Regions from separate parts of the Cellulosimicrobium sp. ES-005 genome, predicted to be linked through region 4. Evidence: riboswitches for the same ligand, from Rfam matches in the RefSeq annotation. Region 4 holds a riboswitch; each other region holds the start of a gene.
The links. A riboswitch is a leader RNA that binds a small molecule or an ion and turns the genes downstream of it on or off. The one in region 4 is predicted to bind S-adenosylmethionine.
Positions count from the first base shown of each region.

Region 1: another riboswitch for S-adenosylmethionine. It lies ahead of ABRQ22_RS16445 (NAD(P)H-dependent oxidoreductase); the one in region 4 lies ahead of ABRQ22_RS11815 (methylenetetrahydrofolate reductase).
Region 2: another riboswitch for S-adenosylmethionine. It lies ahead of ABRQ22_RS16385 (ABC transporter substrate-binding protein); the one in region 4 lies ahead of ABRQ22_RS11815 (methylenetetrahydrofolate reductase).
Region 3: another riboswitch for S-adenosylmethionine. It lies ahead of ABRQ22_RS16320 (LLM class flavin-dependent oxidoreductase); the one in region 4 lies ahead of ABRQ22_RS11815 (methylenetetrahydrofolate reductase).

Region 1 is NZ_CP159290.1:3,686,066-3,689,243, reverse strand. Features, by position in the region: gene gdhA (NADP-specific glutamate dehydrogenase) at 1-817, opposite strand, end outside; SAM riboswitch class IV at 1,102-1,235, shown strand; gene ABRQ22_RS16445 (NAD(P)H-dependent oxidoreductase) at 1,256-1,846, shown strand; gene ABRQ22_RS16440 (flavin reductase family protein) at 1,843-2,415, shown strand; gene ABRQ22_RS16435 (hypothetical protein) at 2,471-2,875, opposite strand; gene ABRQ22_RS16430 (hypothetical protein) at 3,039-3,178, shown strand, end outside.
Region 2 is NZ_CP159290.1:3,672,271-3,675,448, forward strand. Features, by position in the region: gene ABRQ22_RS16375 (LLM class flavin-dependent oxidoreductase) at 1-229, shown strand, start outside; gene ABRQ22_RS16380 (LLM class flavin-dependent oxidoreductase) at 381-1,478, shown strand; SAM riboswitch class IV at 1,659-1,772, shown strand; gene ABRQ22_RS16385 (ABC transporter substrate-binding protein) at 1,877-3,178, shown strand, end outside.
Region 3 is NZ_CP159290.1:3,658,300-3,661,477, forward strand. Features, by position in the region: gene ABRQ22_RS16310 (MMPL family transporter) at 1-248, opposite strand, end outside; gene ABRQ22_RS16315 (TetR family transcriptional regulator) at 348-1,046, opposite strand; SAM riboswitch class IV at 1,218-1,327, shown strand; gene ABRQ22_RS16320 (LLM class flavin-dependent oxidoreductase) at 1,672-2,826, shown strand; gene ABRQ22_RS16325 (NtaA/DmoA family FMN-dependent monooxygenase) at 2,846-3,178, shown strand, end outside.
Region 4 is NZ_CP159290.1:2,688,926-2,692,103, forward strand. Features, by position in the region: gene ABRQ22_RS11805 (LuxR C-terminal-related transcriptional regulator) at 1-347, opposite strand, end outside; gene ABRQ22_RS11810 (hypothetical protein) at 678-1,421, opposite strand; SAM riboswitch class I at 1,818-1,920, shown strand; gene ABRQ22_RS11815 (methylenetetrahydrofolate reductase) at 2,036-3,100, shown strand; gene metE (5-methyltetrahydropteroyltriglutamate--homocysteine S-methyltransferase) at 3,133-3,178, shown strand, end outside.

The sequences.
Region 1 (3,178 bases), 1.0 Mb from region 4:
CACCCGCCTCGTCGACGACGTAGCCGGAGGAGTCGGAGAAGGCGACGACGTTCGCGCCGAGCTGCTGCGCCTTGGCGGTCGCGTAGATCGCGACGTTGCCCGAGCCCGAGACCACGACGCGCCGGCCGTCGAGGTCCTGCCCGCGCGTCTCCAGCATGCTCTGCGCGAAGAGCACGGTGCCGTAGCCCGTCGCCTCGGTGCGCACGAGCGAACCGCCCCAGGAGATGCCCTTGCCCGTGAGGACGCCGGACTCGTAGCGGTTGGTGATGCGCTTGTACTGCCCGAACAGGTACCCGATCTCACGACCGCCCACGCCGATGTCGCCGGCCGGGACGTCGGTGTTCTCGCCGATGTGCCGGTAGAGCTCGGTCATGAACGACTGGCAGAACCGCATGACCTCGCCGTCGGAGCGGCCGCGGGGGTCGAAGTCCGACCCGCCCTTGCCGCCGCCGATCGGCATGCCCGTGAGCGAGTTCTTGAAGATCTGCTCGAAGCCGAGGAACTTCACGATCCCGAGGTAGACCGACGGGTGGAACCGCAGGCCGCCCTTGTACGGGCCGAGCGCGGAGTTGAACTCGACGCGGAAGCCGCGGTTGATCTGCACGCGGCCCGTGTCGTCCACCCACGGGACCCGGAAGATGATCTGGCGCTCGGGCTCGCACACGCGCTCGAGGACGGCCGCCTCGACGTAGCGCGGGTGCTTGCGCAGCACGGGGCCGAGCGAGTCGAAGACCTCGCGCACGGCCTGGTGGAACTCGGCCTCGCCGGGGTTGCGACGCAGGACCTCGTCGTAGACGGACTGCAGTCGGCTGTCCATGGGCTCTCCTCGTCTGGGCGGACGGAAACTCCTGCTGACGGTACGCCTGTGCCAGAAGTTCCCGTACCGCCGTCTCACTCCCTGCGCATCTCGTCGGGCCTCGCACGGGCCTCGCACCGGCCTCGCACCCGTCGTGCCCGGGCTCCGGCACGGCTCCCCGGGCACGTCGTGGGCCCGTCGTGGGCACGGCCGCAGGTACCCCCGGACGACACAACCGTCCACCCACTGAGAAACCCGACTACTTCGGTGCGGTTTTCGCGGGGCCGTTGCTATACCCGTCCCCAGGTCACGAGCACCAGCGCCAAGCCCCGGCTCGCTGGTCGGCAACCCCCTGTCACGGCGGGGTGCTCCGGGAGATGACCAGGCCGCGCGCGACCGGCCCCGCACCCGCGGGACGGCCGCGCGGCAAGCGTGATCGACGACTACTGCGAGGTACACATGACCCACCGCTCCCCCTCCTCGACGGTCCTCGCCGTCTCCGGCAACCCGCGCCCCGGCTCACGGACGCTGGACGCGGCCGAGACCGTGGCGCACCGTGTCGCGAGCCTCCTCGGCACGACCGACGTCGCGACGATCGACCTCGCGGCCTTCGCCGCCGAGATCCTCGGTCCCGAGCGCCCCGCGGCGGACGCCGCGCGCGACCGGCTGGCCACGGCGACCGTCGCCGTCGTGGCGACGCCGGTCTACAAGGCGTCGTACACCGGGCTCCTCAAGGCGTTCCTCGACCTCTACGGCCCGGACGGGCTCGCGGGCGTCGTCGTCGTGCCGCTCGTCGTGTCGGGCAACCCCGCCCACGCGCTCGTCGGCGAGGTGCACCTGCGGCCCGTGCTCGTCGAGCTCGGCGCCGTCGTCCCGACCCGCTCCCTCACGGTCACCGAGCCACAGCTCGCGGACCTGGGCCCGGTCGTGGACGCGTGGCTCGCCCGCGAGGGCGACGCCCTCCGTCGCGCCGCGACGCCCCTCCCCACGGACGGCCCGGCGCCCGCAGACCACGCCGTCGCCGACGCGTTCGCGGGGGTGGCCCGATGACCGCCGAGCTCACCCACCTGGAGGCCCTCCTGGCGGAGCAGGACGAGCCGCAGCTCTCCCCCGACGAGTACAAGGCCGTGTTCCGCGGCCACCCCGCGGGCGTCGCCGTGATCGCGCTCGAGCACGACGGCCGCCTCGTCGGGTTCACCGCGACGTCGGTCATCTCCGTCTCGGCCGCACCGCCGCTGCTCGCGTTCTCGCTCGCGTCGACGTCGTCGTCGTGGCCCGCCGTGTCGGCGGCACGGACGCTCGCGGTGAGCTTCCTCGCCGACCACCAGGACGACGTCTCGGCGCGCTTCGCCACGAGCGGCATCGACCGGTTCGCCGACGGCGGCTGGTCGCGCCTCGGCACCGGGGAACCCGTCATCGACGGGGCCCTCTCGTGGGTCCGGGGCCGCGTGGTACAGCGCACGCCGGTGGGCGACTCCTACCTCGTCTCGCTGCGAGCGCTCGCGTCGAGCGTCGGCACGGGTGCGGGCCCCCGGCGCGACGAGGTGGCCGGCACCCCGTCGCCGCTCGTCTACCACGACCGCACGTACCACCGGATCGGGGACCACTCGGCGCTCTGAGAGCGAACCCAGCAGCCCCTCGCCCGTCCCGTGCCGCCCCTCACGGGCGGACCGGTCACCAGCTCCAGCCGCGCGCGCTCAGCTCGAGCTCCTCGCGGAACCGCTCGTCGTCGCCCGTGCGGAAGCCGGCCCGCAGCGGAGCGTCCTCGACCGAGAGACCCGTGAGCCGGCACGCCTCCCGGAGCAAGGCGTCGTAGGCGCCCTGGACCGCGAGGTAGTGGTGGGCACGGGCGTAGACGTCCGGGTCCGCCTCGATGCGCCGCATCTCCGCCGCGAGCTCGCTCAGCCGCACCTGGAGCGCGAGCGTGGCGAGCGGGTCGGGGGGCGTCGGGCGGCGGCGCAGCAGGTGCGGTCGGCCGGTCGTCCGGTGGCTCGGGGGTCGGCCGGCGCGGCGCAGCACCCACCACACGGCGGCGACCGTGCACGCCGCCGCGCACCAGACCATCAGCAGCCACGACATCGGAGCCGACCTCTGCGCGAGAGACCACAAGACACCTCCAGTCTAGGTCCGCACGCCGCCGCGAGCCATGGGTCGCGCGCACCATCCCCTGGACGACCGCGCCGCCGTACGATGCCGACGACGGCGCGCGACGACGCGGGTCAGGGCGACGAGGGGGCGACCGATGGCGACAGCACGACGGCTGCGGAGGACCGCGTTCCGCGGCCAGCTCTGGGCAGCGCTCGTGCTCCCGCTGTGCTTCGTGGCCGGTGCCGTCGCCGCGGGCGGCGGACTGCTCCTGGCAGGGTTCGTGGTCGCGGCGAT
Region 2 (3,178 bases), 980 kb from region 4:
GACCGCGAAGGCGACCGGCGGCGCCGGCAACTCCAACGCGCTCGTCGGCACGCCCGAGCAGGTCGCCGAGGCGCTGCTCGCGTACTACGACCTCGGCGTCCGCGTCATCTCGGCCCGCGGCTACGACCTGCTCGACGACGCGATCGACTTCGGCCGGTACGTCATCCCGATCGTCCGCGAGGAGGTCGCGAAGCGCGACGCTGCGACCGCGGAGGCCGCCGCGGCCTGACGGCCCCGGGACCGAGATCGGCAGAGAAGGACGAGATCGGCAGCCCCGGCCGAGATCGGCGCGTGCAGGTGCCGACCTCGGCCGGCGCTGCCGATCTCGCTGGCGGGCCCGCCCGGCCCGACCACGGACGACGACAGCAAGGAGCAGGACCGTGCGGTTCCAGGTACTCGACATCGTGTTCAACCCGCCCCACCCCGTGACCGGGGAGGCGGTCGCGCCGTCCGACCGGTTGAACCGGGTGGTGGAGACGGCGGTGCTCGCGGAGGAGCTCGGCTTCGACTCGTTCGCGGTGGGGGAGCGGCACGCGGGGGAGGTGCTGTCGTCGGCGCCGACGGTGATCCTCGGTGCGGTCGCGGCGCGGACGTCGCGCATCCTGCTGAGCACGGGCGTCACCGTGCTGTCGCTGCTCGACCCGATCCGGGTCGCCGAGGACCTCGCGACGGTGGACCAGCTCAGCCGCGGGCGGCTGGAGATCGTCATCGGCAAGGGTAACGAGGTGCTCCAGTACCCGCTGCTGGGGCTCGACATCGACAAGCAGTACGAGTACCTCCAGGAGAACTACGAGCTGCTGCGCCTGCTGCTGTCGGAGGAGGACGTGAGCTGGAGCGGGCGGCACCGCCACGCGCTGGAGCACGCGACGACGCTGCCGCGTCCGTTCGCGGGGCCGTTCCGGATCTGGCACGGGTCGGCGACGTCGCGCTTCGCGGTGGACCTCGCGGCCCGGTACGGGGACCCGATCGTCAGCGCCAACGCGTTGCAGCCGCGCGAGAACTACCAGGTGCTCATCGACCGGTACCGCGAGCAGTACGCGGCGCACGGGCACGACCCGGCGTACGGGTTCGTGGGATCCGGCTCGGGCGGGCTGTTCCTCGCCGACACGACGGAGGAGGCGATCGAGCAGTACCGCCCGATCTACGAGGGCCAGGTCGCGGCGGCGGCGCGGCGGGGCTACGGGCCGGACGCCGTCGGGAAGGCGCCGAGCTTCCGGACGGTCGAGGACGCCGTCGAGCGCGGTCCGGCGCTGGTGGGCTCGCCGGAGCGCGTCGCGGAGAAGATCCTCGACTATCACGCGTCCTACGGGCACGACCTCCAGTCCGTCTCGGTCAACCACCTGATCCCCGCGGCGCAGCAGGAGGACGTGCTGCGCCGGTTCGCGGAGGAGGTCGTGCCCGTCGTGCAGGCCGAGGTGAAGACCGACCTGTGGAGCCCGGCCGACGCCCGCCGCGCGGCGGGGTTCACCGCGGCCTGAGCGATCCCGCCGGACCGGAGGGGAGGGCCCCGTCTCGCCCGGCGAGGTGGGCCCTCGCCGTGCTCGTGGCAGCCCCGCCGACGGGTCACGACGTCGCGGAGCAGGAAACAACCGTCCGCCTGGCGGGACGACCGTCTCGATACTTGACTCAACCGGTCGAGATTGTCTTTCCTGCTCCCAGGTGACGAGCGTCAGCACGCAGGCCCGGCTCGCTGACCAGCAACCCTTCGACGTGACGGGGTGCTCCGGGAACGACCTGACCGCGCGGCTCCCGCCGCGCGGTAAGCACGGCACCCCGGTGGGTTCCCCCGCCGCACCGGCCCTCGGCCCGGCGCGGACGACCACCGGCGCCGGACGATCGCCGGTCCTCAGCCGGCACACGAGGAGAGCAGCACGACATGATCCCCACACCTCACCGACGCCGGTCCCTGACCGTCGCCGCGGCGGCCGCCGCGACGGGCCTCCTGCTCAGCGCGTGCGCGGGCGGCGGCTCCGGCGCGTCCGACGGCGACGGGTCGCCGAGCCCGTCCGGCGAGCCCGTGGCGGGCGGCGACCTGACCTTCGCGATCACGGTCGACTCGCACTGCATCGACCCGCAGCAGGTCGGCAACAACGACGCCATCGCCGCGGCCCGGCAGACCGTCGCGTCGCTCACGGCGCAGGACCCGGAGTCGGGCGAGATCCTGCCGTGGCTCGCGGAGAGCTGGGAGGTGAACGACGACGCGTCGAGCTACACCTTCCACCTGCGCGACGACGCGACCTACGCCGACGGCACGCCGATCGACGCCGAGTCGGTCAAGACCAACTTCGACGCGATCGTCGCCCTCGGTGCGACGGCGTCGCTCGGGTCGCAGTACCTCGTCGGCTACGAGGGCACGACGGTCACGGACCCGCAGACCCTCACGGTCGACTTCGCAGCGCCGAGCGCCCAGTTCCTCCAGGCCACCTCGACCTTCTCGCTCGGCCTCCTCGCGCCGTCGTCGGCCGACCTGAGCGTCGAGGACCGCTGCGCCGGCAAGTTCGTCGGCTCCGGCCCGTTCTCCGTGAAGTCCTACACGCAGGACCAGGAGATCGTGCTCGAGAAGGTCGCGGGCTACGCGTGGGGCTCGGAGGCCAACGACCACCAGGGCGAGGCCTACCTCGACACGGTGACGTTCAAGGTCATCCCCGAGGCGAGCGTGCGCAGCGGCAGCCTGGTCTCCGGTCAGATCGACGCCACGGCCGCGATCTCGACGGTCGACCTCCCGCAGTTCGACGGGAACGGGTTCTGGCTCGAGTACCGCGCCAACCCGGGCGTCGTGTTCAACCTCTTCCCCAACGAGTCGAGCCCGCTCGCGGGCGACGAGGCCGTGCGCACCGCGATCCTCAAGGGCATCGACCGCGAGCAGATCGCGGACACCGTGCTGAGCGAGCAGGACGAGCCGGCCACGAGCGTCCTGTCCCACTCGACGCCGCTCTACGAGAGCGTCGCGGACGAGCTCGCCTACGACCCGGAGGGCGCGAAGAAGATCCTCGACGACGCGGGCTGGGTCGAGGGCGCCGACGGCGTCCGGGAGAAGGACGGCCAGAAGCTCTCGACGACCGTGACGTTCTGGCAGGTGCCGGAGCCGCTCGAGCTGGTCCAGCAGCAGCTCGCGCAGATCGGCGTCGACCTCCAGCTCCAGCACGTGACCGTCGCGGAGTCGCAGGCGATCAAGGAG
Region 3 (3,178 bases), 970 kb from region 4:
AACGCCGAGCCGTCCTCCGTGGCGAAGACGACGGTGCCGCTCCCGCCCGATGCCTCCGGGAGCGCCGTCTGCAGGCGCTCCGTCACCTCGGCGGTCGGGGTGCCGGGGATGGAGAAGCTGCTCGCGAGCGAGCCGCCGAACGCGACGAACGCCGCGCCGGCCAGCACGAGCACCGCGAGCCACGCGGCGAGGACGGTCCGCGCCCGGCGCGCGCACGCGCGCCCGAGGCGGTAGAGGAGTTCAGCCATGAGGATCCTTCGGGTGGGAGTCCGGTGCGGTCCGGGAGGCGGTCCGGGTGGGGTGGTCGGTGCCGGCGGCCGGGTGGCCGGGCGGGGAGGTGGCAGGCGTCAGGCGGGGCTCGCCCAGCCCGCGCGCACGCGGTCGACGAGGCGGTCGAGGAGGTCGGCCCACACGCGGCGCGAGGCGTCGTCGTCGGTGGCGCCGGTCGCGGCCCACCAGCGGCGCTGGATCACCAGGACGCCGGCCATGAGCGCGCCGACGAGCATCTCGATCTCGAGCGGGTCGACGTCGGGGTGCCGCCGCGTGGTCTCGGCGACCAGGCGCTCGGCGAGGTGGGTGAACGTGCGCACGACCATCGTCGTGACACGCGGGGTGGGCTCGGTCGCGGTGCCGCCGAGGGCGCGCGTGAGGTAGGCCATCGGGCCGACGAGGTCCGTGCCGCGGAGCGCCGCGGTGACGTCGTCGAGCGGGGTCGTGCGGTCGGTCCCGGGATCGGCCGCGCTCGCCCCGAGCGCGTCGACCACGGTGCCCAGCACGTCCTCGCACACCTCGACGACGACGTCGTCCAAGGAGGCGAAGTGGTTGAAGATCGTGCGCCGCGCGACGTCGGCGCGTGCGGCCAGGTCGTCGACCGTGAACCGGGCGCCCCCGTTCTCCTCCATGAGCGACGCGGCGGCATCGACGATCGCGCGGCGGTGCCGCGCGCGCAGCGCGGCGCGGCGATCGGTCGCGGGGCCGGTCGCAGGGTCGGTCGCCAGGTCGGGCGCGGGCACGCCCGACGGCTCGGTCGCGGAGGGGAGGGGCACGTCATGACACTAAGTGCATCGATGCACTCGGTGCAAACAGCGTCGTGGGTGCTCAAAGTTGACCGATCGAGTCCAGTATGTGGGAAGGTCTCCTCGGTGCGTTGACACCCCGCGGTGGCCGCTCGTAAGTTCCCGCGCAACCGAGGTCGACGCACCCCGGTCACAGGACATGGTCATGAGCTCCGACGCCAAGCCCCGGCTCGTCGGACGGCAACCCTCCCGCGCGGTGGGGTGCCCCGGGTGAGGACCAGGTCCCGCGTCGCGCGGACCACGCGCGGCGCGGGGCAACGACGCGGAGCCCGGCGACGGGCACGAAGGAGACGGACGATGGATCGGCGAATGTCGAGCACCGCGGTGAGCACCGCGCACGTGTCGACGTGCCCCTGTCCGTTCGCGGGCGCCCCCGGCGCCCCCGCCCTCGGGGCCACGGGTCCCGCGCGCGTCGCCTGTTGTCGCTGACGACGACCCGTCCCTGACACCCCGCGCCACCCGCGCGCGGTCCGGGTCCCTCCCGGCTTCCCCAGCCCGTCCTGCCGCCGCGCGCGGCCGGACCGCCCTGCCCACCCTCCGGCACCCCGCCGCGCCCTGAGCGCGCCGTCGGCTCAACTGAGAACGGATCCTCGCGATGTCCGACCCCCGCCCCGCCCGCACCCTCCACCTCGGCGTCGACCTCACCGACGCCGGCGCGCACCCCGCCGCCTGGCGGACCGTGGGCTCCCAGGCCCAGCGACTCTTCGACGCCAAGCGCCTCGTCGAGCTCGTGGCCACGGCCCAGCGCGGCCAGCTCGACCTCGTCACGCTCGACGACGCGTTCACGCTCCAGCCGAGCCGCAACGGGTCCGTGCGGGGCCGCCTCGACGCCGCGCTCGTCGCGTCCCGGCTCGCGCCCCGCAGCGCGGGCATCGGCCTCGTCCCGACCGTCACCACCACGCACACCGAGCCGTTCCACGTGTCCAAGGCGATCGCGACGATCGACCACGTGAGCTCCGGGCGCGCGGGGTGGCAGGTCGGGTGGTCCACGACCCCGGCCGAGGCCGCGGCCTTCGGGCGCAAGGGCGCCCAGGACGAGCCCGACGCCGTGGCCGAGGCGGACGAGGCGGTCGAGGTCGTCACGCGCCTCTGGGACTCGTGGGAGGACGACGCCGAGATCCGCGACGTCGCGACGGGCCGGTTCGTGGACCGCGAGAAGCTCCACTACGTCGACCACGAGGGCATCCGGTTCGCCGTCAAGGGGCCGTCGATCACGCCGCGCCCGCCGCAGGGCCAGCCGCCCGTCGTCGTGCGGGCGGACACGCCCGCGTCGCTCGACCTCGCGGCCCGCCGGGCCGACGTCGTCCGGGTCCGCGCGGCGACCCGCGACGAGGCCGTCGCGCTCCGGTCGCAGGTGCGCGACGCGGCCGCGGACGCCGGGCGCGACCCCGACGCGCTGCGGGTCCTCGTCGACGCCTACGTCGTCGTCGGCGACACGCGCGCGAGCGCGCAGGCCCGCCTCGACCTGCTCGAGGACCTCGAGGGCGTCTCGTGGGACACCGACTCGCTCACGCACGTCGGCACGGCGCGCGACCTCGCCGTCACGGTCGAGGAGTGGGTGCACGCCGGTGCCGCCGACGGCTTCCTGCTGCGGCCGTCGTCGCTGAGCACGGACCTCGACGCGATCGTCGACGGCGTGGTGCCGCTGCTCCAGGGCGCGGGCCTGTTCCGCACCGCCTACCCCGGGACGACGCTGCGCGACACGCTCGGCCTCCCGCTCCCCGCCAACCGCTACGCGGCGATCGCCTGACCCCGGACGGACCGACGACATGAGCACGCGCCCCCGCAAGCAGATCCACCTCGGCGCCCACTTCCCGGGCGTCAACAACACCACCGTCTGGAGCGACCCCCGCTCGCGCAGCCAGATCGACTTCGCCTCGTTCGAGCACCTCGCCCGCCGCGCCGAGGACGCCAAGCTCGACTTCTTCTTCCTCGCCGAGGGGCTGCGCCTGCGCGAGCACAAGGGCCGCATCCACGACCTCGACGTCGTGGGTCGCCCCGACACGCTGCCCGTGCTCGCCGCGCTCGCGGCGGTCACGGACCGCCTCGGCCTCGCGGGCACGATCAACACGACGTTCAACGAGCCGTGGGAGCTCGCGAAG
Region 4 (3,178 bases):
CGGAGCAGCGCCCCGAGGCGCCCGGGTCCCGCGCCGTCGAGATCGGTGGACCCCGTGGGCCGGAGCACGTACCGCACCTGGTCGAGAACGCGGTCCGCGAGCTCTCCGGCACCGATGCACCGCCGCGCCGGGTCGCTCGCGGACGCCGAGAGCCAGACGATCACCTGGCCCTCGGCGAGCGCGGCCCGCGACCACCGTGCGACCGACACGGTCTTCCCGAAGCCGCGCGCGGCGCGGACCAGGACGTGACGGGTGGTGCTCGTGAGCGTGTCGTCAAGGAGCGGACGCTCGATCGCCGCAGAGGTCGTCGCCAGACGCGGGAGCAGACCGCGAAGCGCCGCTTCCACCTCGGCCCGTCCCGCGCCGCCCGCCTCTTCCCGACCGGTCAGCACCTGCTGCCACCCGCTGATCGAGGGTGAACCCTGCTCTCGCTGTCGTCCGCCGTCTCTCGCCTCCGCCACCGCTCCATACCTCTGACAGACGTCGGTCGGCCGGAGTCACGACGGGTGATCCGTCATGCGCCCGGCACAAGGACGCAGGGCGACACGGTTACCGCGCGCCCTACGTCTGCCCCGATACAACCTCACGGACCGGCGAAGTCAGGAGGTACGGAGGGTGATCCTGAGGGTGACCACAGGACGGAGCGACGGCCCGACCTCACGGGAACCGGCTCCCGCTCAGCCCTCGCGGAGGCGCACGAGGCGGCGCCCGGCAACGAGCAGGACACCGGCCAGGAGCAGCGCACCGGACGCCGCCGCGACCGGCACCGTCTCAAGCCCCGTCGCCGCCAGCTCTCCCTTCTCCGCGGGCTGCGCCGCACCAGGTATGGCGTCCGTGGTCGGCTCGGCCACGACCATGTCGACGGGCTGCGACGGCACGACAGGCTCCGCCGGATCGCTCGGGTCCGCCGGGTGCGTGGGCTCGGCCGGACCTGTCGGTTCGGCCGGGCCTGTCGGCTCGGCCGGGTCTGTCGGCTCGGCCGGGTCTGACGGCTCGACCGGATCCGACGGCTCAACCGGGTCTGACGGCTCAACCGGGTCCGACGGCACGCTCGAGCAGACGGGATCCTGGCCGCCTTCACCGAAGTGCTCGTCGTAGTGGGCGACCTGGACCCACGTGATGCAGTAGTCGTCCGAGTGGACGAGCGCCGACCACGGGAGGAAGCTCGAGCCGACGAACCGGCCCGACGGCTGGTCGTTGAGCGTCTCGAAGTGGATGCCGACCGACCGCTCGGCGCCCTCGACCGTGTAGCGGACGTTCACGTGGCCACCGTCCGGGAACGCGTCACCCGCGGGGAGATAGAGCCCTTCCGGGGCCACGCGGTAGGGCGTGGGCGAGTCGGACCCGCCAGCGAGCGCGGGTGCCGCGGACAGGCTGAGGATGAGGGCAGCGCCGAGCATTGCCCCCGATGCGATACGCATGGGACAGTGAGGTCCTTCCTTGAGAGGGAGAGATCTGCCCGGTTCGTACTCCGCCAAGAGGGGCCGGGCAGATCGCATGTCAGAGCGGGTCGACCACGCCTTTCGACGGTAGACCTGAACGACCGTCCAGTTGAGCGCTCCTGAGAGCCACGGCGCGCATCGTCGCAGGCGAGAGCATGCTTGGCGGCCCCACCCGTGATACCACTCACAGCATCCTTCACCCGCGGTCACCCCCGGGGTCACCCTGTTGCGATCGCACTCACACCGTGTTCTCGCCGTCCAGGGACGCGGACACCGGCCCACGTCCCCGAACGTCACGGCACCCCCGGGCAACGCCATCCCGTCTCACGTGACGGGCACCCTCGACCGTATGCCGGATGGCCCGTAGGATCGTGGCAACCATCCAGAGCGGTCGAGAGTCCTGGCTCGACGACACCGCAGCAACCCGCCGACGGAAGCCTCCCGAGGACAAAGGTGCTAACGCCAGGGTCGATGGAGTGACGCATGACCTCAGAGGCATCCTTCGCGCACCGTCCGGGCACGTGCCCGACGGCGGTCGCGCCCTTCCGTGTCCCGGCGCCGCGTGCCGTGGCGCGCCCCGGCGAGGCGACGTCGTGAGCGTCGCGGACGCCGTCGGGCAGGCGCACGGCGGGGCGGCACGTCCCACGGTCTCGTTCGAGCTCATGCCCCCGCGGCGCCCGGACGCGGCGCCCAAGTTCTGGGAGACGGCACGCCGTCTCGTCGCGACGCACCCCGACTTCGTGTCCGTGACGTACGGCGCGGCGGGCACCGACCGCGCGACGGCTCGCCAGGTCGTCGGCCGCCTGCTCCAGGGCACGCCCGTGCTGCCGATCGCGCACCTCACGTGCGTCGGGGCATCGCGCGAGGACGTCGAGGAGGTCATCTCCGACTTCCTCGACGAGGGCGTGCGGAGCTTCCTCGCGCTGCGGGGCGACCCGCCGCGCGACCAGCCTGACTGGCAGCCCGCGCCCGACGGCGTCCGGTCGTCGACCGAGCTCGTCGCGCTCCTGCGCGAGGTCGAGGCGTCGCGGTGCGCGGCCGACCCGGCCGCGGCGCTGCGCGGCGCGGCCCGGCCGCTGACGATCGCCGTCGCGACGTTCTGCGACGGCAACCCCGCCGCCGGCACGACGCGCACGCAGGAGGTGCGCCGCCTGTTCCAGAAGCAGCAGGCCGGCGCGAGCTTCGCGATCACGCAGCTCTTCTACGACGCGTCGTCGTACACCGACTTCGTCGCCGAGGCCCGCGCGGCCGGCGTGACGATCCCCATCCTCGCCGGGCTGCTGCCCACGACGGAGCCCGCACGGCTCCGCCGCGTCGAGGAGCTCACGGGCGTGCGCGCGCCCCAGCACCTGCTGGACGCGCTCGACGCCCTGCCCGACCCGGAGGCGCAGCACGCCTACGGGATCGCGTACTCGGTCGACCTCGCGCAGCGCGTCCTCGACGCGGGCGCGCCCGGTCTGCACGTGTACACGTTCAACAAGCACCGCGCCGCTCTTGACCTGCTCGAGGGTGTCCACCTCGGCGGCGGGTCGCGCGGGACCGGGGGCAGCGCCAGCGCTGCCGCCACCCCGCTCGTCCCGGACCTGGCCAGCGGGCCGTGGGTCACCGGCACCTCCCTGCCCCCGACGAGCGCCGCCACGCACGGCACGCCCGTCTGACCGGTCCTCCGGACCAGCAAGAGGTTTCGATCATGGCCACTTCCGTACCCTCCCCTACCCAGATCCAGGCCGGATTCC